DNA from 2 places in the Paenibacillus sp. Negev47 genome. Region 1 is predicted to be linked to the other one. Evidence: a T-box and tRNA genes for the amino acid it is inferred to sense, from the RefSeq annotation. Region 1 holds a T-box; the other holds one or more tRNA genes.
The links. A T-box is a leader RNA that pairs with one kind of tRNA and senses whether it is charged. The one in region 1 lies ahead of trpS (tryptophan--tRNA ligase), so its partner is inferred to be a tRNA-Trp.
Positions count from the first base shown of each region.

Region 2: it encodes a tRNA-Trp, which carries the amino acid that the T-box ahead of trpS (tryptophan--tRNA ligase) is inferred to sense. The anticodon was not compared.

Region 1 covers NZ_CM177754.1:928,037-952,052, forward strand. The annotation lists gene gnd (phosphogluconate dehydrogenase (NAD(+)-dependent, decarboxylating)) at 1-305, shown strand, start outside; gene fsa (fructose-6-phosphate aldolase) at 392-1,036, shown strand; gene yunB (sporulation protein YunB) at 1,287-2,165, shown strand; gene AC4G47_RS04335 (M23 family metallopeptidase) at 2,342-3,412, opposite strand; gene lipA (lipoyl synthase) at 3,653-4,552, shown strand; gene AC4G47_RS04345 (YutD family protein) at 4,552-4,986, shown strand; gene AC4G47_RS04350 (NAD kinase) at 5,013-5,816, opposite strand; gene ylbJ (sporulation integral membrane protein YlbJ) at 5,921-7,174, opposite strand; gene AC4G47_RS04360 (globin domain-containing protein) at 7,734-8,111, shown strand; gene AC4G47_RS04365 (DUF2225 domain-containing protein) at 8,157-8,888, shown strand; gene AC4G47_RS04370 (hypothetical protein) at 8,902-9,135, opposite strand; gene AC4G47_RS04375 (YycC family protein) at 9,132-9,302, opposite strand; gene AC4G47_RS04380 (M3 family oligoendopeptidase) at 9,421-11,220, shown strand; gene AC4G47_RS04385 (O-methyltransferase) at 11,491-11,907, shown strand; gene AC4G47_RS04390 (alpha/beta-type small acid-soluble spore protein) at 11,987-12,220, opposite strand; gene AC4G47_RS04395 (aldose 1-epimerase) at 12,432-13,406, opposite strand; T-box leader at 13,652-13,919, shown strand; gene trpS (tryptophan--tRNA ligase) at 13,994-14,986, shown strand; gene AC4G47_RS04405 (hypothetical protein) at 15,103-15,303, opposite strand; gene AC4G47_RS04410 (alpha/beta-type small acid-soluble spore protein) at 15,424-15,645, shown strand; gene AC4G47_RS04415 (metal-dependent hydrolase) at 15,762-16,742, opposite strand; gene AC4G47_RS04420 (SCO family protein) at 17,183-17,794, shown strand; gene AC4G47_RS04425 (toprim domain-containing protein) at 17,871-18,218, opposite strand; gene AC4G47_RS04430 (MFS transporter) at 18,699-19,874, opposite strand; gene AC4G47_RS04435 (ATPase) at 20,065-20,547, shown strand; gene AC4G47_RS04440 (transglutaminase domain-containing protein) at 20,567-21,712, shown strand; gene AC4G47_RS04445 (peptidoglycan D,D-transpeptidase FtsI family protein) at 21,818-23,854, shown strand.
Region 2 covers NZ_JBZFQG010000001.1:64,337-73,066, forward strand. The annotation lists tRNA gene AC4G47_RS30820 (tRNA-Lys) at 17-88, opposite strand; tRNA gene AC4G47_RS30825 (tRNA-Asn) at 226-298, opposite strand; tRNA gene AC4G47_RS30830 (tRNA-Asn) at 305-386, opposite strand; tRNA gene AC4G47_RS30835 (tRNA-Ser) at 395-483, opposite strand; tRNA gene AC4G47_RS30840 (tRNA-Ser) at 489-574, opposite strand; gene AC4G47_RS30845 (hypothetical protein) at 584-751, opposite strand; tRNA gene AC4G47_RS30850 (tRNA-Gly) at 781-851, opposite strand; tRNA gene AC4G47_RS30855 (tRNA-Pro) at 853-931, opposite strand; gene AC4G47_RS30860 (hypothetical protein) at 1,019-1,189, opposite strand; gene AC4G47_RS30865 (hypothetical protein) at 1,259-1,423, opposite strand; tRNA gene AC4G47_RS30870 (tRNA-Leu) at 1,451-1,531, opposite strand; tRNA gene AC4G47_RS30875 (tRNA-Leu) at 1,688-1,770, opposite strand; tRNA gene AC4G47_RS30880 (tRNA-Glu) at 1,777-1,847, opposite strand; gene AC4G47_RS30885 (hypothetical protein) at 1,858-2,064, opposite strand; tRNA gene AC4G47_RS30890 (tRNA-Ile) at 2,097-2,170, opposite strand; tRNA gene AC4G47_RS30895 (tRNA-Thr) at 2,177-2,247, opposite strand; tRNA gene AC4G47_RS30900 (tRNA-Cys) at 2,252-2,322, opposite strand; tRNA gene AC4G47_RS30905 (tRNA-Gln) at 2,464-2,535, opposite strand; tRNA gene AC4G47_RS30910 (tRNA-His) at 2,542-2,614, opposite strand; gene AC4G47_RS30915 (hypothetical protein) at 2,967-3,596, opposite strand; tRNA gene AC4G47_RS30920 (tRNA-Trp) at 3,700-3,774, opposite strand; gene AC4G47_RS30925 (PhoH family protein) at 3,936-5,117, opposite strand; gene AC4G47_RS30930 (HU family DNA-binding protein) at 5,204-5,488, opposite strand; gene AC4G47_RS30935 (hypothetical protein) at 5,567-5,869, opposite strand; gene AC4G47_RS30940 (hypothetical protein) at 5,844-6,071, opposite strand; gene AC4G47_RS30945 (AAA family ATPase) at 6,322-8,544, opposite strand.

The DNA of each region.
Region 1 (24,016 bases):
ACTTCGACTTCGAGCAAGTTGCGCGTGTATGGAACAATGGTTCCGTTATCCGCTCTTGGTTGATGGAGCTGACGGAACGTGCCTTCTCCAAAGATGCGAACCTTGATGAAATTAAAGGCGTAATGCATTCTTCCGGTGAAGGACGTTGGACGGTAGAAACGGCATTTGATCTTCAAACAGCTACACCGGTTATCGCTTTGTCCTTGCTGATGCGTTACCGTTCCCTGGAGACAGACACATTCACAGGTAAAGTGGTAGCAGCACTGCGTAATGAATTTGGCGGTCACGCTGTAGAGAAAAATTAATTTTATATATAACTGTTAACATATGATGAACAACGGGTAATGACTTATATCGTGTTTACAAATTCATCAAGTGGAGGGAACATATCATGAAATTTTTCTTGGATACAGGTAATGTGGAAGAAATCAAACGGATCGAGCGTCTGGGTCTGGTGGATGGAGTCACGACCAACCCGTCTTTGATTGCCAAAGAAGGTCGTGTATTTAAAGAAGTCATTCAGGAGATCTGTGGCATCGTTAAAGGCCCAGTCAGTGCTGAAGTTATCGGTCTCAAAGCCGAGGATATGTTGAAGGAAGCTTATGAAATTGCAGAATGGGCACCGAATGTAGTCATTAAATTACCGATGACCGAAGATGGGCTATATGCTTGTCATGAATTGTCGCAAAAAGGGATCAAAACCAATGTAACGCTGATCTTCTCCGCAGCACAGGGCCTGATGGCGGCGAAAGCCGGTGCGACATACATCAGTCCATTCGTTGGTCGTCTGGATGATATTGCAGTGGACGGTATGAAATTGATTCGTGATCTGCGTCTGATTCTGGACATGTATGATCTGCCTTCCGAGATTATCGCAGCAAGCATACGCAATATCAAACATGTCGAAGATGCAGCCCTTTCCGGTGCGCATATTGCCACCATTCCGGGTTCGCTTCTGCCAACACTTTGGAAACACCCATTGACGGACAGCGGTATTGAACGTTTCCTGAAAGACTGGGAATCTGTTCCGAAATAAAGTGGTAGACAACGCCAGATTCTTTGGGTGTCTAAACATAAAGCCTTTCGCATTGTGGAGTAATCTGCAAGCGGAAGGTTTTTTTATCTTTGTTTTCGTATGCTCCAATTAGTCAGGGGTGACTGCTTGTCTCTTTAATGTTGTTATTACTTTCTGTCCAGTGTCCACGTACTGTCCTTCTTTTTCGGGACAATGGTGCATAAGGTTAACATATAGCCTATAGCTCATCCCGCAGGGGAGGGACACTTCGATGATGAGAAGAAGATGGCGAAGCCGGAGACGTCGTAAGCCACCAAGCGGTAAACGCAAAATGTGGTTAATCATTTTATTGGTGACAGCGTTTTGTTTGATGCAGGGTTTTGCCTATGTGGATAAGAAAATGAAACCCCCGATCATGCATTTGGCCAAGATCAGAGTGAAGCAGATTGCAACCGAAGCGATCAACAAGGCGATTACAGCACAGGTGGCAGATGGCAAAACCAATGAAGGGCTGATTGACTGGAAGACGGATACCGCCGGGAAAGTGTCCGGTTTCATGCTCAACTACAATGAGCATATGCGAATCACCGCAAGTACGATGAATATCGTGCAATCCACGCTTCAGAATGTACACATGTTAAAAGAAAAGATACCACTGGGGCAGGCGCTGGGCAGTCCGGTGTTGGCCTCATTTGGTCCGAGTATACCGGTTCGTATCGAGCCTCAGGGTGCTGTCAAAGTGGACCTGAACACCCGTCAGCAGAATGCAGGTATTAACATGATCTTAGTGGAAGTGTACATCCACATTATTGCTGAGGTTGCAGTAGTGGTTCCCTTCGATATGGAGCCTGAAACGGTCGATACGGAAATTCCGATCTCTTATCTTCTGGTTGTCGGCGATGTGCCAATGTATTATTACGATAATCAGGGCAAGCCGGTAGGGAGTAACGGTAGTCAGGCCCCAGCTATTGCATTGCCATCGGGGCATACGGGGGTATCAAGCGGTGGTGATGGAGTCACTACGAATCCCCCTAGCCAGAACCAGCAACAGGCGCCATCAGACAATGTACATGGGAACGAGCTTAAATTTGAGCCGGATCTGCCAGATATCAATGGGGGATTGCAACCTAATAAGGATACGCAGCCATGATACACACAAATTTGAATTGCAAAGCAAAGAAAGGGGCCTCTAATAAAGAGGTCCCTTTTTCGAATGCTATCGTACGCTGAGCACAGAGAATCGACTTAATCCCGCCAATTTACAGGTTTGGGTCAAGACATGAGGTGTACTCCAAATTGCTTCCACGTACGGAGCATATCCTCGTCTCACTTGTTTTTCGTGTTCTTCTGTTTGCGTTCTTCCTGTTCCCAATGTCTCAGCTGTGGATAAGGATCGAACGACCATTCGTGCAGTCCGCTGTCCCGGTAGATCCCATAGTGCAGATGAGGAGGGAATTTACCCTGTGTCCCAGGTTTACCGTAACCCGAACTGCCAACCCATCCTACAACCTGACCGGGGATAACCACTTCACCGATGCGTGCACTCTTGTCAAAACCCGAGAGGTGAGCGTAGTAATGATAATGGTTGTTTAAGTCGCGAATACCGATGCGCCAGCCGCCAAACGGGTTCCAGCCTTTGATTTCCACGATCCCGTAACAGGTGCTGCGCACAGGTAGTCCATGCGGAGCGAAGATGTCTGTTCCCTCATGAATGCGATAGCCGCCCCAGCTTCGTTTCGTACCCCAGGTGCTGCGGTAGGAGTAGTTGGTTCCGAGCGGCACGGGAAAGGCATGTCCAAATAGATCCAAGTTGTCAAAATGCTCATATAACTTCGCGAATTGTTGTATCCGTTGTACAGCACGGGAGTTGTGATAATATTCCCACAAGGCAATGTTGAAGTCCTCTTGTTTGTGCCCGTAACCCTGAATAACAGAAGCTATGCTGTACAGCACATCCTGATCATTGTTGGCATCTGCCAGGCCATCCCCAGAACCGTCACGTCCATATCCGTTGAAAAAGAGAATGGAGTTCGGGTGTTGATCCGTCTCATCTGGATTTAGCCATCCTCTCCATGCCGGAGGGGTCATGAAAATACCTGTAAGTCGCTCAGGATGCTTGCGATCTTTCGGGTGTGCACGGGTAATCGTTCGTTCATACTGATCAATTGCGGCCAGCCTGTACCAGGGAATCTGAGTCATCTGACCGATGCTCTCATATAAATGGCGACGTGCAGCGAAAATTTCTGCGGGCTTTAGCTCAGCTGCCTGTGGTTTGGGAGCGGCCCCGGCGGGTTCACTGTAAACGTCAACAGGCAAGAATGGGAGAAGCAGAGTACCTGCAAGTAATGTTTTGATCCAAAAGCGGTATGTGTGCCTGAAGGTCAAGCGTTGTTGCACTGGGAAGCAGCCCCTTTCCATTAGAATGATACAAGGTACCCGATGAACCAAGCTAAAGGTTAGCGTTCTTCAAAAGTTCTCATTTTATCCATGTGAGCTGTCGTTATGAATCGATTGAAACAAATTGTCCAGATCAGGCTTGAATGCACAAGATGTGACAAATGGGAGTTTTTCCAGCGCTTTCATGGTATAATATGTTCCGAGCAACAGCCTAACTTCAGTAGAAAGAAGGTTTATGCATTGGCAAAACGTGTTAAAGAACCGAAACCGGATTGGATTCGGATCAAATTGACAACCGGCGATAACTATCAGGAAATGAAAACGATGATGCGTTCCAAAACGCTGCATACGGTATGTGAGGAAGCACGGTGTCCGAATATTTATGAATGCTGGGCCAATCGAACGGCCACTTTTATGATTTTGGGCGACATTTGCACAAGGGCATGCCGTTTTTGCGCGGTGAATACAGGCTTGCCAACGGAGCTTGATTTGCAGGAACCAGAACGTGTGGCGGAAGCAGCAGAGCAGATGAATCTGCAACACTGCGTAATTACAAGTGTAGCCCGTGATGATTTGAAGGACGGGGGAGCTACGATTTTTGCAGAGACGGTAAAGGCCGTGCGGCGGCGCTTGCCATTGTGCAGCGTTGAAGTACTTATTCCAGACTTTCTGGGCGATCGGGAATCTTTGCAGATTGTAATGGATGCCAAACCAGACATTCTGAATCACAATATTGAGACAGTTGAGCGGTTGTCTGACAAAGTGCGTGCCAAGGCGAAGTATAAACGTTCACTAGAATTGCTTGCTCGTGCCAAAGAAATGCAACCTAACATCCCAACGAAATCAAGCATTATGCTTGGTGTAGGTGAGGAATATAATGAAATTTTATTAACGATGGATGATCTTCGTGCGGTGAACTGCGATATTATAACGATTGGTCAATATTTGCAACCATCGGAGAAACATCTGTATGTTGAAAAGTATTATCCGCCAGAGGAGTTCGCTGCATTGAAACAGGAAGGATTGAAACGTGGATTCAGCCATGTCGAATCCGGCCCGATGGTTCGCAGCTCCTACCATGCGCATGAACAGGTGAAATCGGCTACCAAACATGCTGAACAGGCGGCAACACACGCGTGATGGAGGATACCGGATTGGAAGAAGAGAAAATCACAGAACAGATTCAGGAACAACTTCAGGAACAGATCCAAGAGCCGGTTCAGGAGTCAGGTGTTGAATCGGTTGAAGAAAAGCCCAAAGAACCGGTCATTGTACAGATCGGTGGCAAAAATTATGAAATCGTCCAGAACCATAAAGAGGGCTGGAATCCAGAAGTCTTCCGTGATCGTTACAGTGAAGTGCTGGAGCGTTATGATTATATTATCGGGGACTGGGGTTATAGCCAGTTACGGTTAAAAGGTTTTTACCGTGATAACCATCCCAAAGCTACGAAGGATTCCATGATCGCCAGTATGGTGGATTATATCAATGAATATTGTAACTTTGGCTGTGCGTACTTTGTGCTTCAGAAGAGCAAAGATCAACCCCAAGCCAAAGCAAAAAGCGGTTCCTGAGAAGGACCGCTTTTTTGGTGTGTATGTTAGTCCAGAAATGCCGTGCGGACCCGATTCCAGAATGGATAAGGACGGAAACGCGCGAAACTGACCTTGTGATTGGATACCTGACAGCGCACAGATATGAGATCCTCCACCATCACGTTCACATGATCAATCGTCATCAATAACCGCTGATCCTTGCGGGAGAAAATATCACAATGATGATGCTTGGGCAAAATAACCGGTGAACCGAGTGTCCGATAAACTCGGTTATTAATCGAAGCAATCTCCGCAATCTGAATGGCCTCAATGGTTGGATGCACCATGGCACCGCCAAGGGCTTTGTTGTATGCCGTACTGCCTGATGGCGTGGATACACAGATTCCATCCCCACGGAACATCTCAAAAGTCACATCGTTAATATCGACCTGGGCCACGACGGTACCGTCCACACCTTTTAACGTAAATTCATTAAGTGCAATGTAAGAGGAATTCCCCGACTTTTTACGAATCTCAAGCTCCAGGAGTGGATATTGTACAATACGTGGTTTGAGACGCTCCGGATCTCCTTTGCCACTCATCAATCTAACTAATTCACGTAATTCTTCCTTCTTCCAATCGGCGTAAAAGCCGAGATGGCCTGTATGAACCCCAACAAAAGCAATATCCGGAATGCGGTCGATGAAATTGTGAAATGCCTGCAACATCGTACCATCGCCCCCGATGGAGATGACGATCTCCGGCGATTCTGCATCCAGCTTGAACCCTTCTTCCTTCGCCAGCGCATGAAACTGCTGACTGAGATCAATCGATAACTGGTCTCCGCGGTCTTGAACATAGTATCTCAAGATGAAAGCTCCTTTGTGGTCATTATACTACCGATGATAATCAATTCCGCGGAAGAACACAACGTTTGGATGCATATTCAGTTAAATAGTGATGAATGGTAGGCTTATTTTTTGGCTTGTCGTCTAGGTTTGAGAATCGAACTTAAAATCGCTAAGAATAGCAACAACACGATGAGGCTTACAAAAACAATCATTCCGGACAAAAAGATCAGTCCCCAGTCCGGAGTATACGTCGATACTGATGGGATGAAACCGGAATCCATGAGAACAGGGGAAGAAGAACGCCCCATCATGGGTGTCCATAACAGCAGAACGAGCACAGGTGCGATTAGCGCATGAATCGCTCTGGCAAATAGAAAAGGACCGTATCTCATTGGTGTGTTACTGAGGACACTCATAATCTGCGCATGGACGGATAGTCCGCCCCAGGAGAGAACAAAGGCAGCTGCCGCTACTTTATATACGAGTGGAATAGAGGTGCTGGCACCTCCGGCTTCCTTGGCCCCCAGTGTTACTTCAAATAACCCCCCGACCAGGCTAGGAGATAAGGAAGGAGGTAAGCCGGTATGTCGCAGTAATTGCTCTGTTACCTCGTATAATCCGCCAAGCCAACCAGTCTGTACAAGCAACTCCATTATGACCGAGAAGAATACAACCAGCCCTCCTACGATAATAATAAGGCGAAGGGATGAGGAGACTGCCTGGCGCAACAGTTCACCAAATGCCCGTCCGTCAGCTTTTCTTGCTTCATGCATCGCATAGATGGCGCGGATCAGTCTGTTTTGATGCATCTCCTCCGATGAAGCTTTAGAAGAGATGTCTGGGTGTGAGCCTTTTGCTGTACCCCCGTGGAAACGCATGAGCACACCCACCAGAAAAGCAGCAGCATAATGGCTTGCAACCAATACTGGAGCGATGGCGACATTGTGAAAGAACCCAACCGATACAGCTCCGATCATGAAGATCGGATCGGATGATGTGGTGAAGGCAACGAGCCGTTCTCCTTCTTCCCGAGTAACCAATTTTTGTTCCCATAACTGGGCGGTCAGTTTAGCCCCTGTAGGATAACCAGATGCACAACTCACGGCAAATACAAAACCACCGCTTCCGGGAACACGGAACAATGGACGCATTAGTGGATTCAGCAACGTACCGAGAAAATGAACAATCCCGAATCCAAGCAGCAGCTCGGACAGCACTAAAAAAGGAAAAAGGGAGGGAAACAATACGTCCCACCAGATGGACAGTCCGCGTACACCTGCATGCCAGGTTTCCGCTGGGAACAAGACCATTAACACACAAAGGATCAGGAGAGCGAGTGTGATCAGGACATGGGTGAGTCGTTGTGGAGCAGCCATGAATTCTTCTCCTTTATTTTGGAATGGTCGGTGTGCAGCAGTCAGTGGCTCTTTTGCCATCAATATATGAAAAAAAGCGGACAAACAGTACAAAATTATATATAGAAAGCGCTTGCAAAAGTGGCTGTGTTTTTAAGTGATGTGTGCTAAAATGGGAAAAACGCCTGAACGTCACCTAATTGTCTCCAAGGTGGAATTCAATTCGGATGGAGTGATGATCATGAGTCTTGTCACCGGGATCCTGGTCTGTGCTTTTGTATATGTGATACGTGCCTCGCTGGTACGCTCTGAGGAAGAGGATTGGCGGAGTTATTAATGGATATCTAGTGCGCCAACCCATGCGGTTGGCGCTTTTTTTGTTTAATGTGCTGAAGAAGGGCCTATATACAGATAGCTGGTCATGCATTCTGATGATTTCATGTTATATAGGACTTTTTGGTTTTTTTTGATAGAATGGAGATAAAGGCTTTTGTAGCCTGAATATTGTTACTGTTTTCACAATGTTCACGGAACGTGTAATATATGGCAAAATTCGACATCAGAAAGGGGAATCAGACGAATGAATCCCAGTTTGAGTATTTATGACAATCTTGGCGGCGAGAAAGGTGTTCGCGCACTGGTCGAGGCTTTCTATCCGATCGTTCAGCAGAATGAGCAACTGGCTCCACTTTTTCCGGAAGATATTCAGCCGGTCATGGACAAACAGTATATGTTTTTGTCTCAGTTTTTCGGAGGACCAGGGCTGTTTTCCGAGGCTTTTGGACACCCGATGATGCGTGCCCGTCATATGCATTTTGAAGTGACGGTTGAGCGGGCTGAGGCTTGGCTTGCGTGTATGAATCAAGCGTTAACACAGATTGGTGTGGAGGAGCCCTTGCATTCGTTTATCCTGCAGCGTTTATCCGGGCCTGCACATCATTTTGTGAATACGCCATAGTTCCGAATACGAATATAAGCGTACGGGAGAGGAATGGGGAACCGAGTGGAATTAGAGCCGCTGTATAAGGTGAAAGTGACGTGTCATTATTGTGAAACCGAGTATGACACCTCACGGGTAAGACCGAGCTTGAAAAGGCCTTACCGGACAGATTCTGATTTTTGTGCATATTACAAGCTGGAGAATCCGGATTTTTATGTGGTTCGCATCTGTCCGCAATGCGGGTTTGCCTCCACGGAGAACGCAACGGAGCACTTGAATGATGCGCAACGCAAGGCTTTTAAGGAACAGATCGGTAATCGCTGGGTAAAACGTGATTATAGCGGAGCACGGACACTGGAACAGGCGCTGGCTACGTACAAGCTTGCTTTGCTGTGTGCACAGGTTATCCAGGAGAAGGACCGTGTCGTCGCTGGTCTGCTTCATCATATTGCCTGGCTGTATCGTTATATGGAGGATCATGCTCAGGAACATCGTTTTCTTGAATTTAGCCTTGAGGCTTATGTCAAGGTGTTCGAACGTGAAGGAACGGGTGGCAATGAAGCCAAACTGTTATATTTGCTCGGGGAGTTGAACCGCAGGGTAGGACGGTTTAATGAAGCGGTGCAATGGTTCGGCAAGGTCATTCATGACAAGCGGATCACAGATGTGGCCATGATTCGTGCTTCAAGGGAACAGTGGGCCGTGCTGCGCGAACAGATGATTTCAGGTAAGCTGGAACTCCCTGAAGAGATGCTGGAAGCAGAGAAAGAGGCTACGAAACGTAGCCCCTTCTAGGGTTAATCTTGGATTAGTTACGGACAGGACGACTGGATAACAAATAGTCACTGTCGTTGTCGATTACGGTCATGCTGGCACTACAGCAGGGGAAGACCAGTAATTTCTTTTTGCCTTCGCGAATGAGCACAAGCTCTTTCGGTTTAAGGGGGAGCAGCACATTGCTTGCATGACAGTAAGGGCATTGCTGTACATAGATATCTCCCATGACAATATCGTAAGGCCAGCTGTTCTCAAACGGAATCATTCCTGTTCGCCTTCTGTTGCGGCAGGTTTGGATGCTTCTTGTTTGGCGAGTTCCGCAATCTTCTGCATCAGGATATGTTGGGGCATGTGCATCAGGTGCTCCAAAGGTACGCCCAAGGATTCTGCTAATTTGACGGCTGTATCAGCCGATACTTGTAAAGGTTTCATACGTTTACCTCCTGAAGGTTGCTATAAGTATTTCTCTAGTATAGAGATACAGCATACAGAAAACCAGTTTTTAATTCAATCCTAACGATCCAATTTATAGAGAGAGGTGCCTGATTAAATGAAAACGCCATTACACCCCGTATGGGATCTGGAGTCCATTTTTAGTGGAGGTTCTTCCTCCGAATCATTCGCTGCATATCTGATCGAACTGGAAGAGGATGTACGTAAACTGCAACATTTGTTGAACGAAACACCTGCACCGACTTCATTAGAAGAGACGGCTGCATTTGATCCCATTTTGGAACTGCTGCAAAGCTGCTATGTCCGCATATCGGAAGGTTCTGCGTTTGTATCTTGCCTCTCATCACAAAACCAGAAGGACAAGAAAGCAACGCAGCTTCAGGGGGCAATCAGTTCCCTTAGTGCGATGTTGAACGGGAGTAAGTCGAAGTTCGATAATACACTTAGTCAGACATCGGATTCGGTGTGGGACGCGTGGAATGCTCGGGAAGATATTCAGCCTCTGGCATTTGCATTGAACGAGAGTCGCACGTTGGCTCGTGAGAAGCTGTCGCCGGAACTGGAAGGTCTTGCTCTGGATCTGGGTGTTGATGGTTACCATGGTTGGGGCAAATTCTATAACACGATTGTCAGCAAGGTAAACATTCCATTTGAGCAAGATGGGGAAACGGTGATGCTGTCCGCAGGACAGGCTGCCAACAAGCTGAGCGATAGTGATCGGAATGTACGCGAGACGGTATTCGCAAACTGGGAGCAGGCTTGGACCGATGTCGAAGATTTCTGCGCAGATACACTGAACCACCTCGCAGGATTCCGTCTGAAGTTATATGAGAAACGTGGCTGGGATGATATCCTCAAAGAACCTCTGGCCATCAACCGGATGTCACGTCAGACACTGGATACGATGTGGGATGTGATTAACGGGGCTAAACCTGCCCTTGTTCAGTATCTGGAGCGCAAGGCGGAACTGCTGGGGGTAGACAAGCTCAGCTGGAGCGATGTAGACGCACCTGTAGGCCAATCGAGTGGCAAAATCACTTATGATGAGGCAGCGATTAATATTGTTGAACAGTTTGCCAAGTTCAGTCCTAAACTTTCCTCGTTTGCAGAGATGGCTTTTGAGAAACGCTGGATTGAAGCAGAAGATCGTCCTGGCAAGCGCCCAGGAGGGTTCTGTACGTCTCTGCCACTTAGCAAAGCAACCCGAATTTTCATGACCTTCTCCGGGACGCCATCCAATGTGTCGACTCTTGCGCATGAACTTGGTCATGGATATCATCAACACATTATGGAAGAGTTACCTGCACTGAATCAGCGCTATGCGATGAATGTGGCTGAGACGGCTTCCACGTTCGCCGAACTGATTGTAGCAGATGCCCTGGTACAGGCGGCAACAGATGAGCAAGAGAAGCTGGCGTTGCTGGAAGACAAGATACAGCGTAGTGTGGCGTTCTTTATGAATATCCATGCCCGGTTCCTGTTTGAGAATCGTTTCTATGAGCAACGCAAAAAAGGCTTGGTGAATGCGGATGAGTTATCCAAATTAATGGTGGAGGCACAACAGGAAGCGTTCTGCGGTGCGCTTGCATCAGAGCATCCTCATTTCTGGGCATCCAAACTGCATTTCTATCTGACTGGTGTGCCATTCTATAATTTCCCGTACACGTTCGGCTATATGTTCAGTGCGGGAATCTATGCAAGAGCCCAGCAGGAAGGTACAGCATTCGCAGATAAATATGATGATTTATTACGTGATACAGGGCGTATGACGGTCGAAGAACTTGCTCAGAAACATCTGGGTACCGATCTGACGCAACCGGATTTCTGGCAAAATGCTGCGGACTTGGTTATTGCCGATATTGAGCAGTTTCTACAGATGACAGCAAACGATAAATAGGTTGAATATATATGAAATGGCTGCAATCCCGTGTTAACAGACACAGGATTGCAGCTTTTTTTGTTCGAGATCCCGATTTTCAGTTCTCGAATATTTTGTCGCAAATAAGTGAAAAAACTCGGTTTAAGGAAGTGGAATGGCAATTAATTGTGCAAATTATAGTTATAATTACCCAAATTTATCATTCTTTGTTGAATGAGCATATATGTTGTCATATAATGAGTCGTAAGTCCTTGTCGAGTAGGACTATAAGCTTATAGGAGGAGTGTTATTATGAAAATTGAACAGCTTTCATTAGCAAGACAGTTAGATTTGGTATTTAAAGAGCTTGATCATGAATTATCAGGTTTAGATTCAGGAGTAGTTTTTGTGCAAATACGAAACAACGTAATTGGGAAATTTGGAATTCGACATAATCCGATAACCGGACGCGATGGACAGATGGAAATCGAGGATGGAGGATTAAACGATACCCAAAGAACTTCTTTCCGAGCGATGGCTCTGGAAACGTTGAAATTCAAGCGTAATTGGACACATGGAGAAATAGCGTATGACTTCACGGTAAGACAAGGTATGATTTTGGTAGATGCAACGATGGAATCTAATTACAATATGGCCAGCCTTATGATTCGTTACCCTAGAACCAATACATACAACAAGGATTCAGGTATGGAGTCGACCTCATAATTCATTGCGCAAGAGAAAGCGGCACTTCCGAAGAAGGCCGCTTTTGCATTTTTACGCTACTTAAGCAAAAATTACGAGCTTACGAACGACCCGATAATTGCTGCTCAGCGATTTGCACCAGACGTTTAGTGATGTATCCACCCAGAGAACCTGTCTCACGGGAAGTATAGTTACCGTAGTAACCATCTTGTGGAATCGTCACACCCAGCTCTTGTGCAGCTTCCATTTTCAATTGTTGCAATGCTGCATTTGCTTGGGGAACGACCAGGTTGTTGGAGCGGCTACCGCTACCTTGGTTTTGACCTCCGTACATATGTGTCACCTCCTTATGGCTTGGTGATGTTAGTATGGTTAGAGAATACGGAAATATACATGATATGGCGTAAGGAAAAAAGTGGATGATTAATGGTAGATATGTCATATAAAAAAGCCGACCCAGTGCGGGTCGGCAAGTTGTATAAGGATATCAAAATATAGGTTCATATGCGCAAAAAGCAACATAGAGGATGATAAGCTAAGCTCGCTTAGTCTGTAGGAGGTATAACCTCAATACGTGTAAATAGCTCAACAGGTTGTTCCGGTTCCAGGCGAATCAAGCCTGTCTCATCATCCGATAAAGCGAGATTGGGTGCATCCGGGAGCCAAGTATACGGTTCAATGCACAAGAATTGATCGGATTCGCCTTTGGTAAAGAGAACCCAGTGTTTGAAAAATGCTTCATCTGCTGAATATTTCAATGTATATCCATCTTGTCGGCGTAAGTAAGCCGTTGCTGGTTCACCTTCGGTAGCTTTCAACAAAGTATCCCAGTTACGTCCATGCAAGTTGATGCCTTCGTTCAGAGCAGACCATTCACCTAGAGATTCTATTTCACCTGTAGGGAGTTGTTCTTCATTCTGTCCGTATAGTCCGGAAACAGGCACTTGCAATGTCCAGTCGGCAGGTTTGCCGTCTAGCAAAAACCATGTATGATATCCCATTCCGAAAGGAGCGGGTGTTGAGCTCAGATTGGTAACTCGCAGACGCTGGCTAAATACAGCGTTTTGCAATCTGAACGTCATCTCAAGCTTCAGGGGAATCGGGAATTGAGCCATCCAGTGCTCTTCATTTTCAGTTAGTAATTCGGTCGTAATTGCACAGCCGTCTTCATCTTCCTCAATGTCACTGACACACCAGGATTGGGTACGGTGGAGACCGTGTATATGGTTGTCATTCGCCGTATTTTGATCGAACTGGTAACGAACACCTTCATATTCGAATTGTCCCCGATGAATGCGTCCAGGTGGAATCAGAAGAGGAACGCCAAAATGGTACGGCTTCTGCAGATAAAAGGCAAGATCGTCTTCATCCGGACGACGGACGACATCTCTGTCCTGCACTAAATCGCGAATAGAAATAATATTATTTCCAAGACGCGGCAGCAGGGTGATTTCCAATTCACGGCTATGTAGGATATACGTGTCGTAACCATTCCATTGGCCTTTGGTCACTTGTTTCATATCGATGCTCCTTTTCCCACTTGAAATCTTCTGCAAGCAGTTGTGATGACTATACTGCTGCAGGCGTGTCATTGTGTACATGCCAGCTATTTCCTGCTCTACTTCGAGTGAAGTAAACAATAGGATAAGCAATTCCATCATAACAGATTTTGGTGTGCGGGGTAAAAAAGTTCATCTCATTTTGACATTCGCGCCTGTGCGCATTAAGATGGAACTCTGAAAGCATTTAGTTAGAATTAAATGACATGAAATCGATGACAGGGATAAGTAGGCCAAGAGAACCCTCTTCAGAAAGCCGGTGGTTGATGTGAACCGGTGTGAACTCTTTACCGAATGGACCCTTGAGTGTGGATTTGAACAGGCGCAGCCAGCAACGGGCTTGCCCCACTAGAGTCTGCCGTATAATCCACGTTACGGAACAATGAAGGCAATTCTTCGGCATGACTTGATTCAGGGTCAGGAGCAATGGAAGAAAAGCGAATAAGGGTGGCACCACGGTCTCACGTCCCTTGCGGATGTGGGGCCTTTTTGCGTTCGCAGAGAATGGCGGGAGCTTTTTATTTACAATCAGGGAGGCGTTATGTGCAATGAAAACAGTACTTTCAGGTATTCAACCGAGCGGCAAGCTCACATTGGGTAATTATATTGGTGCAATCAAAAATTTTGTAAAACTTCAGCATGACTATCAGTGTCATTTCATGGTGGTTGATCTTCATGCCATCACCGTGGCTCAAGAGCCGGCAGCATTACGTGAACAGTCAGAAGCTGTAGCTGCGCTGTTTATTGCAGCAGGCATTGATCCGTCGAAATCCAACGTATTTCTGCAATCCCATGTACCGCAGCACGCGGAACTGGGCTGGTTGATGACTACGCTGACCTCCATGGGTGAGCTTGAGCGTATGACTCAATTTAAGGATAAATCATCCGGTAAAGACTCCGTTGGTGCCGGACTGTTCGTTTATCCATCATTAATGGCTGCTGATATCTTGTTATACAATGCTGACCTTGTGCCAGTAGGTGAGGACCAGAAGCAGCATTTGGAGCTGACACGTGATCTGGCAGGACGTTTTAACCACCGTTATGGGGAGTACTTTACCATTCCAGATCCGTATATTCCGCAGGTGGGTGCTCGGGTCATGTCACTTGATGATGCATCTTCAAAAATGAGCAAAAGTAACCCTAACGCTGGCAGCTATATCGCTCTACTTGATCCGCCAGATGTTATTCGCAAAAAAATCAGCCGTGCTACAACGGATTCCGGGCGTGAAGTGGTATACGATCCGGCGAACAAACCGGAAGTTAGCAATCTGATGAGTATCTACGCGGAATGTGCCGGTATGACGCTTAAGGAAGTAGCGGAGCGTTATGAAGGCAAGATGTATGGTCCGTTCAAAAAGGAACTGGCTGAAGTGGTTGTATCTGTGATTGAACCGCTGCAACAACGGTATAATGAGATTCGCGAGTCTGGCGAATTGGCCGAAGTCTTGGATACGTCAGCCCGCCGTGCAGAAGAAGTTGCTGCTCAAACGTTGGATGCAGTGAAAGAACGTATGGGGTTTGTTCCTAAACGTAAACTGTAGTGCTGTACAAGATTATCATATTTCACGCAATGAATAGTTAACATGAATAAAGAGGAGCCCTAATGAAGGACTCCTCTTTATTTGTACGTTTATTATTGAATTATAAAATGACCTGTTCAAGAAGTAGGCTCTGAAGCGGTCGAGCGAACTTCCTGACGTTCTTTTTTGGCGCGAATCACAAATCCCCAACCAATGTTGGCAATGGACAGCACAAACAGTAGTCCGGCTAACCAACCAGAGTAGGAGATTGTAATTGCTGTAACCGCTAACAAGATGATCGAAGAGAATGCGAACCATAAGGATAAGCCTTTGCTCATTGGGAAAAACCTCCATCTACAAATTTAGTAAAATTCCGTATAACCTGAAGCGTACGAGCCATAATAATCTTGCAAGCTTGCAATACATTACAGACACAGATTGAAAGGAGATTATAAATTATGGCTCAAGGATCTCGTTCTTCAAACAACTTGGTGGTACCTCAAGCGACTGCAGCACTGCAACAATTGAAAATGGAGGCTGCACAGGAACTGGGTGTAACTATCCCACAAGACGGTTACTATGGTAACTACACTTCCCGTGAAACAGGATCTCTGGGTGGATATATCACCAAACGTCTGGTACAAATCGCTGAGCAGTCTCTGGCTGGGTCTGGCAAATAATTTATCTTAACCAAACAGCAACAAAACAGGATAAACAGAAAGCCCGGGGCGAAACGCTCCGGGCTTTCTCGCGTATCAGTTCCTATGTCTGATTGTGCCTTGCCATGCTCGCTTCGTCAAGGGCGTGCAGATAAAAGTTTTTTCTCCATCTTCTCATCACTTAACCAGCCCACATACGTATCGATTGTTTCGAAATTCCGATCCATCACGACTACAGCGACAAATGGATACTGTTTCCGGTGTCGATAACGTACATCTGCCCAGCGTACCTTGTAACCGGCAGGCAATTCTTCAACCTCGGCCACCGCATAGGAGGTAAAGTAGAGGAAGGCACTGACTTCCGGTGATTTGCGTGAAGCAGCAACGGCCGCATGAGTAGAAGATGAGGCGTGCAGGCTCCATGCCAGATTAGAACCATCCATTTTACCAATCTCATAACTGCCATCTTTAACTTTTTTAACGATATGCCAGCGATTCCAGGATATCGTCGGAATGACGATATATTTAGCTTGCTCTGGGCTGTTATCAAGACGTCTAACCTTTCTAACCGCTTGTGCACGAGCAATCGTCCGCCATACATAATATAAACCAGTCAAGCTATACAACGTAATGAAGATTGGTGCAGGGGCGAACAGATCAAAGGCCCATAACAGAATAGCCACGACGTGCGTGGTGAATAGAAACGGATCAAAAATATGAATGATATTCCAGGCAATCCAGCGTTCCGTAAAAGGCCGGGCAGCTTGAGTTCCATAGGTATTGAACAGATCAGTGAATACATGAAAGCCTACGGCTACAGCGGTCCAAGTGGCAACGTGACCCATAGGGACACCAGGGAATATCAGTGCAATGACGCCAGTGATGAGCAGAACCCATAACAGGAGAAATGGCAGAGAGTGTGACAAGCCCCGATGATTCCGGATGTAAAGCGAATTGCTTTTGAGACGTAACGCAGTATCGATGTCAGGGGCCTGGGAACCGGCGATCGTGCCAACCATTACCGCAGCTGCCAGCATAGGATTTGACGCGACGACCGGATCGACATAAGCCAGACCGGCTAAACCAATCCCCATGACAAAATGTGTAGAGGTATCCATAAACGTCTCCTTTGTGTGGTGTATCGTTCTAAGGCATATTGCTTCTCTATCTAGGTGATACCCATATATAGTGTATAATATCCGCCTGTCAGGATGCAAAACACCCCAAATTTCAAACTGATGACAATAAATGTATTATAACCAATAAATGTACGTGGTTTGTCAAACTATTTCCACATTTCCTATGATAAACTTTATATCGGATACAGAGAGAAATTACGCCAGAGAATGCACAATACAAATCGAATGATGTACAACGTTGAAATAATGTATGGGCATAGTTCCTTCAAACCGTTACAATAATATAGAATCTCATAAAAAGTAGGTTTCTTTGAATACATATGTCACAATGCATGAATTAAGCGTAACGGCCGTGAGGACTTTTTTGATTCACATATGTATGCGTATTCATTAGAGGAGATATAGAAGGGACGAGGAAGATGCTGAAAAAGTACAAATGGACATGGATGTTGCTGGGGCTCGCACTGATTATGGCTGTGTATCTGATGTGGGGCACCGTATTTGCCAGTAAGGAAAAATTACCCGAGATTCGTGAAATCCAATCCTTTTCGATGGAAAATGTAGATGGGAGTACGGTATCCCTGGAGGATACTCAAGGGAAAGTCCGATTGTTCTATTTTTATTTCACCAGTTGTCCAGATGTCTGCCCGATTACGACGTTTACGTTATCCCAGGTGCAGGATCTGTTGAAAGAGGACGACACCTTCGGTAAAGATGTCTCGTTTGTATCCATTTCATTCGACCCGAAAGTCGATACAAGAGAGAAGATTAAGACTTTCGCGGACCGCTTCCATGCGGATTATTCGGGATGGTACTTCTTGCGAGGGGATATGGACAAAACAAAACAGTTCGCCAGGGATTCATTCCAGATCCTGATCGAAGGGGAGAATAAGGACGATTTTGCCCATATGAACATGATTGGGCTGGTGGATGAGAACAACCAGCTGCGCAAGGTATATAATGCCTTTAATACAGAGGACGTTGTGCCTGCTGTAATTGCCGAGGATATTCGCAATCTGATCAACGAATAATGATCTGATCATCATACTATAAATGCTGCCTTCAGGTTGGATATCAACCCAAAGGCAGCATTTTTGTATTTCCATTTTAATAGAGAGGATGTTCAGGGTATTGGATGTATGTCTCTAACCCGGCCTTCTCCAGCTGGGCAATGATATACTCATCAGGCGTTCCTTCTACACCTGCATATCCTCGTCGTGTATACATCTGTACTGCATCCGGGAAAGCATCCCGAAGCACACCTCTAATTTTTTTGCCGGAACTATCATTATCCATAAATAAAAAAACTTCATCATATCCGACCTGTTTGCGCAGGGTCTCCAGCTTGAGTGAATTAAGCGTTCCAAACGTGCATAGAATGTTGATTTCGGGTCCAACCAAACGTTTTAATTTGCTTCGGTCATTCTTACCTTCCACAATGACATGAATAGGCATCTTATTCACCTCTTGTTCGAGAGCTTATGTCGACATTCCCCGGGAAATGTTGCAGCGAAAATCGACTGGATTATATAAAATGGACTGCTTTTCTTTACACTGTTCACTACACGGACAGGAGCACCTCTGATTTCTAAATTCTTTTTCACGTACCTCAGGATTTAATTTCTGATCAGGAGTGGCCGTTACGGTTACGGATCGTTCCTTCGATCGCTGTTGTCTCCAAATTTCTGATTGATTTTTTATAGGTTGAAATATGGAGACAAAGGCGAACGCTACCGCTTCTTCAAAATCGATTCCGTTCCCTTCACTACTTCCAATGATCATCCATACCCAATGACGGTATTTAAGAAAAAGATGAAATCCTAAAGACGGCGCTGATGATCCCTAGGCCGCTCCGTTCGTGTGTAAAACGTCAGTCCGTTGTATATAGTTTAGCTGTAATTGGGGGAATGATGCAAAGCTAATGCAAATACAGGCCTAATTCAATATACTTTTCGGATCCGACAGGGAAGCTTCGCGTCTGGAAGTATAGTATGGAAGCAGTAGCATGCCAATCATTAACAGAACAAAGGCAATGAAATAGGGAGATAACCCGACACGGAGTTGTCCGGCTGTGATGGGGCCGATGAAAGAACCAATGGAGGTGGCGATGGATTGCAGCGAGAAAATGCGCCCCAACTTGCTTCCTCCGCTTAGACGAATAAATAGGGTAGCCATAGCTGGAAAGATAATACCTTTGGACATCCCAAGTACAAACAATGCGGTTGACAACGGAATTTGCGGAATAGCTGCCATCACAAAAAAACATAAGGACATCAGGAGCACACCCGTAACCAGTCGCAGTTTCGGGGAATACCGATTGAGAAATAACATGCTGAGTGTGGAGAGGGCCCCGATACTGATTATGGAGAACAGTAGGCCGGTAGACATCATGGACGAATGTCCGCCTCCCCGCAGGGGTAATTCGAAAAAGAGAATCCCCTGAGCACAGGCGATAACCAGAGGCAAGGCAAAGTATCGCCAGGATACCGGCAGGAATGCACTTGTAGTATCTGCGGGTGCGACGTCAGGTTTCGCAGGTTCCGTTACTTTCTCATGCTGCTTGACAATACCGCGGGGCATGGTCAAAAATGCAATGACACCTGTGAGAATAAGTAGATAACCTAAGCCTGAGAATGTAGCGGAGAATCCCATAGAACCCACAATAATGGCACCAGCTGCTGGAGATACAACCGAAGCGAGCGTATGAACTACCCCGTGACCTGACATATACTTACCCTGTTTTACTGGATCGCTGGATAGCTGTGCAAGCAGGGCGAGACATGCCGGAGACAGAAAGGCCAGCACAAAACCGCTGATGGAACGCAGCGCCAGTAGTTGCCATGGGGTATGGACATGAGCTTGCAAAAGCAGGATGAATCCTGCCCCAAGCAGACTGAAAACAATGTAGCGGCGACTTCCGTGTTTATCAATTTGTGTTCCTGCAATCAGATTGCCAGGAAGATGCGTTAAGGAATAGATGCCCATCATCCAGCCAATGAAGGTAGGGGCGGCTCCAAGCGAGATGGCAAAAGGGGTCAGAATGGGATACTGAGCGTGCAAATCAAATACGGCAAGGAACAAAAATAGGTATAGCCAGATGGCTGTTTTCACATAAGCCCCTCCTTGTTAAGCGATGCATATTCACATTACAGGTCTTGAACGTGTTCCCCGTTCGCTAGCAGAACCTCATGGTACTACTTGTACGCCTGGCGGGACGAACTTAGACCGTTTATTTTTACGAGGGAGGGCTTAGCTGACAGCAGCTTCGGAAATCATGTATAATATTCGGGAAGTGTAACGAATGAATTCTAATACGGAAGGTGTAGTCATGAACATAGAAGTAATGAAAGAGTTTGTGATGCAGAACTGGCTGGTGATCGTGGTTGCGTTGATCATTTTGTTCTTTGTTCTGAATGTGGTCAAAACCGTATTGAAATGGGCGATTGCCATCATCATTATTGCGGCTCTACTGATATACAGCGGCATCTCCATTGATCAGATCAAACAGACAGTGACAGACGTACAATCCAGTACGATGGACACATTGAAGAAGGAAGCGACCAGCATGATGCTTAAGGAAGCTTCCAAAGCAACATACGTCAAAGGACAGGATGGCGCATTCACCATCACAAGTCCCAATGTGGAGATTAAGGGCCGAACACAATCGGATAAAGTCGATGTGACCTTCCGCGGAATTTCACTCGGCGAATGGAAACTCGACAATGAAACCATACGTACGTTTGTCGAACAGGCACAGGAGAACAAAACAGCACCAGCATCGTAGTAAAAGGGGGAATCAGTACGTGCTGCAGAATTGGCTGGACAGCCTGAAGGAGTTTAATGGCATCACCATTATGCTGCTGCTGATTGTGGCTGCTTCATTGTTGCAGGGATGGTCCAGAGGGGCTTCGCGTTCAGCAGGCAGACTCTTCGGGTTCCTGATGGATGGCATTATGGCGGTGATTGGTATTCTTTTGTCGATCGGTTTGACGATGTGGCTTGCGCCATATGTGCAGCAGTGGTTGTCTGCGTATGCTTCAGCCATGCCTAACCGTGAGTTGAATCGGTGGGAACAGATGTATTATACGTTGGTTACAGCGATTGCAGATTTCCCGCTGATGCGGTTCGCTGTATTATTTGTAATTAGCTACGGACTCATCCGATTGGTTCTTGGATTGCTGTCTTCATTTATGTTTAGCAGCAGGCAGGGGCTAGGCGAGGAAAGTGCTCCTAAAGGTATGTTTAGCAGGTTGACAGGTGCATTGATAGGCACGATTATAGGCTCTGTCCGCGGAATGATAGTCATTGCGGTGCTGTTCATGATTGTCAGTCTCTACCCTGGGAGCATGTTCAGCCGATATGTAGAGGCATCTCCCATATATATGCAAGGGGCCAAATCGGTTATCGAACCGTTGTCTGGCACGTTCATCAAGGACAAGCTTCCCGTATTCACGCAGGCTGTGCAGAAGGAACTGGGCGGTATCCTGCAACGCAAATATGAAGTCATTGACCATAATATTCCGACAGACATTAAATCTGCGGCTCGTGAGGTTGTTAAAGGCGAATCGACAGATGAAGCCAAAGCAAGAGCGCTATATGACTGGGTAGGTTCACGTATTCAGTATGACTATGGTAAAGTGGATGACTATGAGCAAAAGGGCATATGGCATGAACAGACTCCGCAGAATACATTTGATACACGCAAAGGCGTATGTATTGATTATGCCCGTCTCTATGCAGTGATGGCCCGTTCACAAGGACTTGAAGTCAAAGTCGTTACAGGACTTGGCTATAACGGCCAGGGAGGATACGGTCCACATGCGTGGAATGAAGTGTATTTGAGTGATTCCGAGAGCTGGGTTCCGCTTGATCCGACATGGGCGATTAGTGGAGATTGGTTTAATCCTCCGAATTTTGCCGACACCCATCTAAAGGATCAATCAGCTTGACAGTACAACGGACATGGGTCCTTCATATGACGACGTTGCCAGGTTATCATGCCGAGAAGAAACAGTTTGAGCGGTATGCATCAAGTCATGAAAGAGGTAGGATGGATGAAAAAGCATTCCAATGAGAAGGATGAACTTACAGACAAACGGCGATTTAGCTACCGAATGAACGTATTTTTCTTCGTTTCCTTTGTTATTTTTAGCGTTATTATTGTACGTTTGGCATTTTTACAATTTGTTGAAGGACCTGAGCTCAGTCAGGAAGAAGCGAGCAACATTACCAAGGATGTGCCGCTGCCTCCCGTGAGAGGCACGATCTATGATTCCACAGGTGAAGTGAAGCTGGCTTATTCCAAGCCCATTCAGTCGCTATACCTGACGCTGTATAAAAACTATGGTGATGTAAACGGCGAGCCGAATCCGAATATAGCTGAAGTACAAGACATCGCAACCCGGTTGCATGACGTGTTTGAACAGTACAAGCTGAAGGATTCAGAGCCACTTACGGTGGAGCAGATCATTGAAGCTATGGACTTGAACTCACGCAAGGCGAATGGTTTCATGCCCCGACTTATCAAGAGTGATCTGTCCGAGGAAGAAGTCGCTTATTTCTTGCAGCATAAGGATGAGTTTAAAGGCATTCAGATTGTCGAGGAAAGTGTACGATTCTATGATCCGGACACGGTAGCGGTTCAGACGATCGGTTATCTGAAGAAGTTCAGAAGCTCGAAAACCTTGAATAAGTACAAAGAGGTGGACGAGGCCAATAAAAAGCAAACGGATCCGGGCCTTGTGTATACGGAGAATGAATTCGTAGGCTTTGACGGACTGGAGCTGCAATATCAGGATGCTCTCCGCGGCAAAAGCGGATATACATCGGTTGATGTTGATTTGCGTAACTTGCCTGAAGGCGTGGCAGGTTCAACCCCGCCGGAGAAAGGGTATGACCTGATTTCCAGCATTAACAAGAACGTTCAGATGAAAACGGAACAGGCTATCCTGGATCAGTTGAGCTGGCTTCACCGGAACCCGGTTTCCGGTCGATTGCATCCGAATGCCAAGACCGGGTTTGCGGTTGCGATGGAAGTGGATACCGGGAAAATCGTATCTGCTGCCAGTATGCCGGACTATGACACCAACATCTGGAGAACGGGCAGTATCACGAATGATCAATATGATGATATTAAATATGTGTATCAAAATGGTACGATTCGTTCATTCCCTCCGGATGACTCTAAAAAGAGAGCCGAATCGATCGTGTTACTCGGCTCCACGATCAAACCGCTTAGTGTCTTGATCGGCTTGAAAGAGGGTTTCTTCACTACGAATACGGTTTATTCGGATAGAGGTTCAACGACCTTTGGTGGAGACAACCGCAGAGTACAGAACTCATCGGGGCATGTATACGGTGCGATGCGTCCGCATGATGCGATTCGTCATTCCTCGAACGTATTCATGATTGATGAGATTGGGAAGAAGTTGTACTCGAAATATGGCGCGAACGGAATTGACAAGTGGGATGAGTACATGAAGCAGTTCGGCCTTGGAGTATCCACAGGGGTTGATCTACCAAATGAGTTCCTGGGCATACGGGATTACATGAACGAAACGGAAAGCTCGCTGACTCGTCTCGTGTATGGTTCCTTTGGACAGCAGGGGAAATACACAACCATGCAGTTAGCACAGTACACCACAATGCTGGCGAACAAAGGAAAGCGGATGGAGCCACAACTGGTTAGAGAGTTCCGGGATTCGGAAGGCAACGTGGTCGAGAAAGTAAAACCGAAGGTACTCAGCACGGTGGAGTTTAACGATGCCTACTGGAATGAAGTACAACGAGGCATGGCAACCGAGGTATCCGCATTTAGCGGATTCCCATACGACTTTGCCAGAAAAACAGGAACATCGACACAGGTAGTAGGCGGTAAACTGGTGGATAACGGGGTGTTTATCGCCTATGCACCACGTAACAATCCAAAGCTTGCTGTCGCTGTGGTTATCCCCGAAGGGGGCTTTGGATCGAGCAGTGCGGCTCCGGTTGCACGTGCGATCTTCGATGCCTATGACGAGGAATTCGGTCTCGACGGTGTACCGAAAAAAGACAAGAATAAAGATTCAGAATCGGAATCAGGCACACAGTGATGTGAGGCATTGGTTACAGAGAGGACCCTTCGTGGGTCCTCTTTTTTGTTTTCACGCGGAGAATGGATCGTGGGGGGAAGGAATTAATTACATTAATGTGTAACCAATTGAGCTATGTCACGTTTATATAAGGGAAGGATGAACGCTTTCTGGAGAACGAGA
Region 2 (8,730 bases), on a different replicon from region 1:
ATAATGCTTGCTGCAATGAGACTACTTGGACTCGAACCAAGAATGACTGCTTAAAAGGCAGCTGTGATAACCATTTCACCATAATCTCATATTGTTCCTGATATACTGTCAGCCAAGGTTTTAGTATTAGTATATACAGAAACATTATATTGTTTGTCCTTATTGTAGGATTCGAACCTACATCCCCAAGGTATGACTTACCAATTAGTCGATCAGGACATAAAGCTTACTCAGTGGGAATTGAACCCACGACATCCTACTTAACAGGTAGGCGCTCTAACCTCTGAGCTATGAGCAAGATAAGCTGGATAGGCAGGGGTCGAACCTGCAAGACCTAAGTCGCTTGATTAACAGTCAAGTGCGTTTACCAGTTCCGCCACTATCCAATAATATAAGGAGAGTAAGGGATTCGAACCCTTGAGGGCTTTTCAGCCCTGTCGGTTTTCAAGACCGATGCATTAAACCAGACTCTGCCAACTCTCCATAAACGGTGCGTGTAGGATTCGAACCTACGCGAGTGTTACCTCCTAACTGTTTAGCAAACAGCCCTCTTCAGCCACTTGAGTAACGCACCTTATTTTTGTTACACTGTTTCTTTTACTGGAACTTCTTTGATAAGCAAATCGTCAATCTTGTTTCTCGTTGCTGCAATAGATTCATTAACACCTGTATCTCCTCCATCAGTTAAACGGATCAGAGAATCTAAATAACGAATTAGTAAATCTGCTTTTCTGAAACTTGCTTCATTCATAATTACACCTCACTTCACAAAATTTAAAAAGCGGCCTACGGGACTCGAACCCGTTTTGGTGGGTTGGAAACCCACAGCACAACCTATATACCAAAGCCGCATGGTACAAGCGGTAGGATTTGAACCTACGATCTCTTCCTTCCAAGGGAAGCGAGGACAACCAAACTCCTCTACGCCTGTATATTGCTGCGTTCTGGAATTGAACCAGATTTATCAGGGTTATGAACCCTGCTGAGATTACCTACCTCCCACCAGCTATATTGTTGATTATCTGTAAGTAATAAGAGTAATCAACTTCGTAAATTCCCAACGTTTTTCCAAGATGATTTTTGCCTGTTCAATGTCGCCTTCAGATTCCTCTAAAGCTTTTTTGCAATCAAGCATTCCCTTTCCTGTTTCTTGTCTTAGTTGTAGAACTAATTCTTTATCTATTACCATAAGAATCTCCTTTTTTAATTCAGTTTCAGCAAGGAGTGGGAATGGAACCCACTCGAACTGATCAAGATTCTAAACTAGTAAACCAATCGATTCGTAGTATTCCATTTCCAAATCAAGAACTACTAAAATGTCATCATAAGACATTTGAATTCCCAAGTTTTTAAGACGATCATATACGAAATCTGCGATTTCCTCAGTTGACACTTCGATTTGATCTTCATTGTACTCTTCCATTGTTTCACCTCACTTTTGAAAAACGAATACTCCCTAAGAGACTCGAACTCTTACGCCTTACAGCAACAGGTTCTAAGCCTGTCGTGTCTGCCATTCCACCAAAGGAGCTTATTAACCAATCGTGAGGAATAATAGAAGCAGAAACACTCCTAGTGTAAAGAATCCGAATGATCCTATGACCAATACAACGTATAATGCTATCAAAGCAGTTCTAGTCGCTAGATTAATCAACTTCATTTTATATCCCACCTGTTTGGTTTGTTATACTGGCTACGGGACTCGAACCCATACGTCCTAACGGACAGCAGATTTTAAGTCTGCTATGTCTGCCATTCCATCAAGCCAGCTTGTAATAGCGTGTACGGGGATCGAACCCGTGATTTCTGATAGAAAGTCAGATGTCTTACCACTTGACTAACACGCCGTATTGTATATTACATTAATCTCAATCTTCTTACAGAAGTGTCTTCACTAACCTTATTGCTCTGATGGTCTTCAGGAACACTTACAACAAAATGTATATCTACAAGGCCATTTTCATATGTTGCATTGACTATGTGAATATCATTTTCATGAATAGGAAAATCTAATTTTTCTATAATTGATGTTTTATCAATAAAAACCTTTCCATGCTTTAACATGTTCTCACCAACTTCCATTAGTAATTAAGATATACTCCTTGCTGGACTCGAACCAGCGACCGATAGCATATAAGACTACAACTCTAACCAACTGAGTTAAAGGAGCTTAGAATGCCGAATGCAGGAATCGAACCCACGTAAGTTGCTTACAAGGCAACTGTTCTACCACTAAACTAATTCGGCGTAAAGCGCGATCAGGGAATTGAACCCCGTTCTCCTGATTTGCAGACAGGTAACGCACCGTTTGTCTTATCGCGCATAGGATGGTTTTGCATTTTTTCTTACGGGAATACCTAACCCTATCAACTTCAACCATCAAAGCTTTGAATGTGTGTATGCATCCACAAATTACGGTATGAATCTGCACTCAATCGTGCGGAGCGTATAGCTCAATAAGTTCGGCGTAGAAAGGATTTGAACCTCTGACTCCTACCACCAACGGTAGGTGTTTTACCACTAAACTACTACACCATAAAATGTGACCAGTCAGACTCGAACTGACGTATCTTGATTCACAATCAAGCACCTTAACCAACTAGGCCATGGTCACCATAACAATCACTCCTGCCTTACCAGCCATGTACAAACCGATAGGACAATCTACAAGTTCCTATGAAACTAAATCATGGATTTTATCGAACGGGCTTACATATAAGCCCTGAACTTCTCACTCTTAAATTTTGACAATAAAGAGCTTTGATTCTTCAGTCTTGACCGCTTGAGTCTTGAGTCCTTGAGCTTTAACCACTTTTGCCCATAATTGGCTCATAAATTTAGAATACCTTCTTGGTATTTTCTTTTTCCTCATCGCTATGAAGTATCTGATTAGATAATAACCCTTATCTAAGTGGGTGTGAGAGTTAACCAGTTTTCGATAAAGCAGAAGTTATATTCATTTTACTTTACACCTGTTCAGGCACTTCAATAGTTGTCTTAACATTAGATTCGGACAACACAAAGTCAACTTCGTTCATGAAATCTTCGATCTCTTCAGTCAACGTTTTGATTTTTTCAGAAAGGTTCAATGGATCAATCAATTTGGACTGATTGAGATCATTAAAAGATTTCGACAAATTTTCTACTTGATCTTCTTTACCCTTCGACTCTTTGCCTAGCATTGTTTCAATATGCTTATCCAAACGTTCTTTTACTGATTCGTTATCATAAACTACCTTGCTAGTAGCTGTGTTGTATCCACTACGGAACACTTGTAAAAGTGAGTTCTGATAAGTAATTGAAGTCTTACGCTCAATCGCTCCTGCAACAGTCATTTCTTTCCCTGCAATTTTAACAGGTGTTTCAGCATTGGATTTAACAATAGCTGCTTTGATGAAATCTCTACGCTTGATCAACTGAACAATTGATTGATAAGCTGAAAGTGCTTGAACATTAAAATCCTCTACAGTCTGATGTCCATTAATTTTGTTGTTACCTGTTTGAACTGCAATGAACTTAGCTTGTTGAATAGCTCTCGTAATTCGTGAATCCAGCAATTTCAACTCATTTAATGCACGTGTAATCGACATTTCCATTATTGTTTTATCCCCTTTTTCTCATTCATTATTTAAATATATTACAAGTGAATAATACAATAGCTTGTGTCCATTATATTATTCACTTGTAGCACATTTTTATTGGCACAGGGCCAAGGAATCGAACCCTGACCAATGGGTTTGGAAGCCATCATGCTAATCTTTACACCAGCCCTGCACATCTCTTAACTGTTTATTATTATATCATTTTACTTTACACCTGTCAAATCTCTATGAAATTCATAGTTTGAGATTTGAGGGACTAATCTCATACAATCAAGCATCAATCCCTCGACAGTAAAATCATTATATCATTTTATTTAACGTCTGTCAAATCAATCACAATTCCGCAAATACTTTCGAAGCATCTGAACGAATATCCTCTTGCAAGCTTACAATTCCGACTAGTGGATGGCCTTTTAACTTCTCTATAGCAATGTACAATCCATTATTATGAAGGTACTTGTCTTCTGCTTGATTAAAGTCTCCACTGAATACCACACAGGAGTTGTCTCCAAGTCTCGTTCCAATCAGCTTGATCAGCTTCAGGCTTAAATCCTCAGCTTCATCAACCAAGATGAATGTATCATTAATAGAAAGTCCTTTCATATAATAAGGTATCTCTTTAACCAACTGGCCTGTTGTCTCCATTTGTTGAGCTTCAAACTCTCCACCGTTCAAATGTTGAATGATTGGTTTATAGAAATCTTGTGTCTTATCTTCTTTTGTCCCTTTCAGAAAACCAATTGCTTCACCAGAACCAATAGGGTTACGAACAATCATTAACTTACTGTGATGCTTGCGGCTGTTGTTGCCTTTAACAAATTCAAGTGCTACTTTAGCGCTTAAGAATGTCTTACCTGATCCATATGTTCCTGCAATGATCTTAATAGGAATGTTCTTATTCCACAACAAGTCTAAGGCACAAGCTTGATGAGCATTTTGAGCTGTAACAACACGCTTAGGAGGTAAATCAATGTCAATCAACATTCCTTCATGGTAGCGGCAACAATATACATCTTCACCGAAAGTAACAATTAAGTACTGATTCTCTAATAGTCCATACTTATTTGTTTGATCTTCATATACTTCAGCAAGCTCTTCATCGCTAAATACTTCTACTTCTTTAATACCAGTATACTCATTCAGTCCTGATTTTTTACTGTCATCTGCAATAACTGGGATGTTGTAACCTTCTGCTTTAAGCTCCAGATTGTAATCTCCAGTGATAATGCCATAACCATTTTCAATACAAGCCTGAATAATCATATTATCTACATAAGTAGACTCTTTTTCATCTTCATCTATCCATTTGTAATCCTTCAAGTCAAAAGTGAATCTATCTCTGTTTTCCTTAATGAATCTTGTTGCTCTACGAGCCTGAAATGCTAACTCTGTTTTTTCACGATTTGCTTTATGTTTATCTAGCTCTCTTAGTACGTGAGACAAAATAACCACGTCAACATCATTGAGTGTATCTAAACTATCTAATAGAACATTAGTATCAACTACATATTTCAATGTATCACCATTCTCTCTGTAATTTTTAATAGGTGAAGATATAGCAAAAAAGCGACAAGGTTTCCCCTGCCGCTAATTAAGTTATCTTAGGCTTTTACAACATCTTTAAGTTTGTCAGACACTTTGAAACCTACAGTTGTAGTAGCTGGGATTTCCAGAGCATCACCTGTTTGTGGATTACGTCCTGTACGAGCTGCGCGATCACGGCGTTCATATGTTCCGTGGCCTACCAGTGCTACGTCATTTCCTGCTACCAATGCTTGTTTGATTGCTTCCAGTACTGCATCTACTGCTTCACGTGCATCTTTCTGTGTGCCACCTTTTACTTCTGCTACCAACTTAATAAACTGATCTTTGTTCAACTTTGCCATTCTTAATCATTCTCCTTTTTCTCTTCTAATTTTTTTGTATATTACTCAGGTTTCATTTTACTTTACACCTGTAATAACTTAAATCAATTTCACCATTTCGCTTTTAACTTCAGTGAGATTTTCGTCATAAAATTGAATCTCATCTCCATCATCAATCACCAGTATGGTGGACATAGAAGCTTCATTTAGGTAATCATTTGTCGTTCCAAATTCTTTTTTCGCTTTGTTCAATACTAGGTACTGCTTAACATCGCTGCTAATCTGAAATTTCTCTGAATTGAAACTGAACTTATTGTCTGTATCTACAACGCACCAACCGCTAAACTCTGCTGTATGTAGTTTTTCTTCAATAACTTCAACTTTCGACTTCTTCTTTGACAACAATCTCACCCTCTTGTTCTTCTTTGTGATTGCACAAATAATTCGATAAAACTTCTAAACAAACTGTAGTTTTTACATTTCTATACGTTGTGAAATAGATGCTCCATTCGTTAACTATATCTTCAACGATCCGCTTCTTTTCCTCATACTTTAAATTTGTATCCAACTCAAGCTTGTTTCCATTCGGTAGTATAAGCTTCATGATGTTTCCTCATTTCATAATTATATTATCATTTTACTTTACACCTGTCAAATCCGGTGGTAATCGTTCATGATATTTTGAATGAGTGAAACCATCATTGCTTAACTTCGAATATAATATCATTTTACTTTACACCTGTCAAATCTATAATTATGAGACGCAATATTATTTCTGTCCCTTGCATATGCCGCACAACTTGTACTTGCGTCTCACAACCATGTACTTATAATATCATTTTACTTTACATCTGTCAAATGACTTCGATTTCCCCTTTAAGAATCTCGCAAAGGAACGTATTCCTTCTAAGGTTTTCAAACTTTTGCAATGCCATGTTCAATGTTTCTGGCTGACATAATATGATAAGAAACTCTTCTGGCCTTGTCCAAGCTACATATAATAGGTTAGCATTCAATTGATGGAAGTGTGATTTATCTGATATAGACATTACCGCTTTAGCTGCACTACCTTGTGATTTATGCTTGGTAAGAGCGAATGAATGCAGAAGGTTTTCCAATATGTTTGAAGAAATCAGAACTTTAACACCGTCAAAATCAACGATCACATTTCTCATTTCACTGTTAACTTCTAATATAACACCTGTGTCGCCATTCATTATATCAATCTTATTCTCCTCTAAATCAAGCAACTCATATGTGTTTGAAGTATTAATTACATTGTCATCTACCCTTAATATCATTGGTTCACCATCTTTTATCTGTTGGATAGTTGATGGATGATCCTCATTAGGTGGATTTGCTATCTCTTGCAAGTTCCTATTAATAGAATGTGTACCCAGCTTTCCTTTCTTGGTTGCTGATAAGACCATTATATTTTCTGCACCATAATTTTCAAGCAGCTCTTTGTAATAATGCTTATAACCCTTCTCCATCTTCTCTTGAGGACATGCCACTAGAATACAGTTGTCGCCAAATTTCTTAATTCCTCTAAAGTCATCTTCAATGAATTTCTTGCCTAAACGTACTGATGTAACTAAATCCAGAATTCCACCTTCAGATTGACGGAACACTATATCCAACATAGCCGTTGGGAATTGACCGCTTTCTTTCATATCGTATAAGAAATTTCCTTTATCTACAGAAGGTATTTGAAAGTCATCTCCAATAAATACAATTCTAGCATTTGAATTCATGATTGAATGCACAAGTACATGTGCTAATGCTACTCCACACATTGAAGATTCATCTACTATAATAACGTCTTCATAGATCGATGAGCCTACTGCTTCACCAGAGTCATCACGTTTGCCTATATTAGTCTTCTTGTGAATTGTCCATGCTGGCCTGTCAGTATATTTTGACAACACTTTAGATGCTTTACCTGTAGGAGCCATTAAAGCAAAACTCAAGTTTAACTTTTCTATCAAGTTTATACATAGCCTTTGTAACATTGACTTACCACACCCTGCGTAACCAACAAGCAGCGACACATTGAAATCTCTAAAGTTGTAGAAGAATTCCTTCTGTTGATTAGTCAATTTAATGGAGTATAGCTTTTCTTGTTCTTCAATGAATTTCTCCACATCGAAATCCAGTGTTGTAGAATAATTCTTCATATTAAGAAGTCGTTCAGCCAACTCTTTTTCCTGCTTAAACGTTCGCTCAAGACAGTATCTTGTATCGATTTTAAGTAATCCTTCTGCTGTTAAAAGGTGTTCTTTAATGATATTCTTCTTCACTTTTAACAAAGCATATGATCGTGAAATCATCGTACTTTCTTTAATATAGGTATCACCATTCGTCTCTACTTCTCTGATCACATGCCTTAAAGCTGCATGAATTCTGAACGGACTTAAGCTGTCTATACCTATCTTTAAAGCGATTTCATCTGCTGTCCTGAATCCGATTCCAGCCAAATCAGTTAGGATATATGGATTCTCATTTAATTTTTCCTTCAATAGAGTAGGTGACGTATACTTCTTCAGAAGCTTGTTGAGTATCCCATAATTTAAGTCAGGGAACTCATTGATCAGTTCTTGTAGTTCAAGATTGGATAACAATCTCTCCTTGATCTTCTCATATGTGAACGATCCCATACCGCTAACTTTACTATAGTCAAACGTATCATTCTTCATTAGCTCAATCACATCTTGATCTGGATAAACATCATATATCGCTTTGAATTGAAGTGGAGTTACGAAATTCTTTACATACTCTTTTATCTCCTCAATCGTTGCTGGTATCTCCTGATATATGTTCATGATCTCATATTGTACACCCCATTTGGGATCGTTAACGATCTTCGCGCGAAGTTTACATACAGCTCCTGAATCTAATCTGTGAGTCTTCCCTTTTACAGACATATTTCCGTACTTGTTAAAAGAAACTCTAGGGTAATCTTCATAATCTTTTGGAACACATCCGTATGATCCCCATCCAGTATCTGGCCTGTAAGCCAGCTCTGTAACTACTCTAATTTCTATTTCTACTATCTCGTTTGTAGTCTCATTCCCCATCCATTCACATCCTTCGTTTTATAATCTCGATACTTTATCATTTTATTTTACGTCTGTCAAAATTGATACTTGCCCTCACCGCGTCAAGTCTGAACCGCCTGAGACTCGCTAGGCCGTGTCCCAACATGTGTTGAATATCATTTGTCATACACTACTCATCTCATCACTGAACCGGCTTCAGGTTCG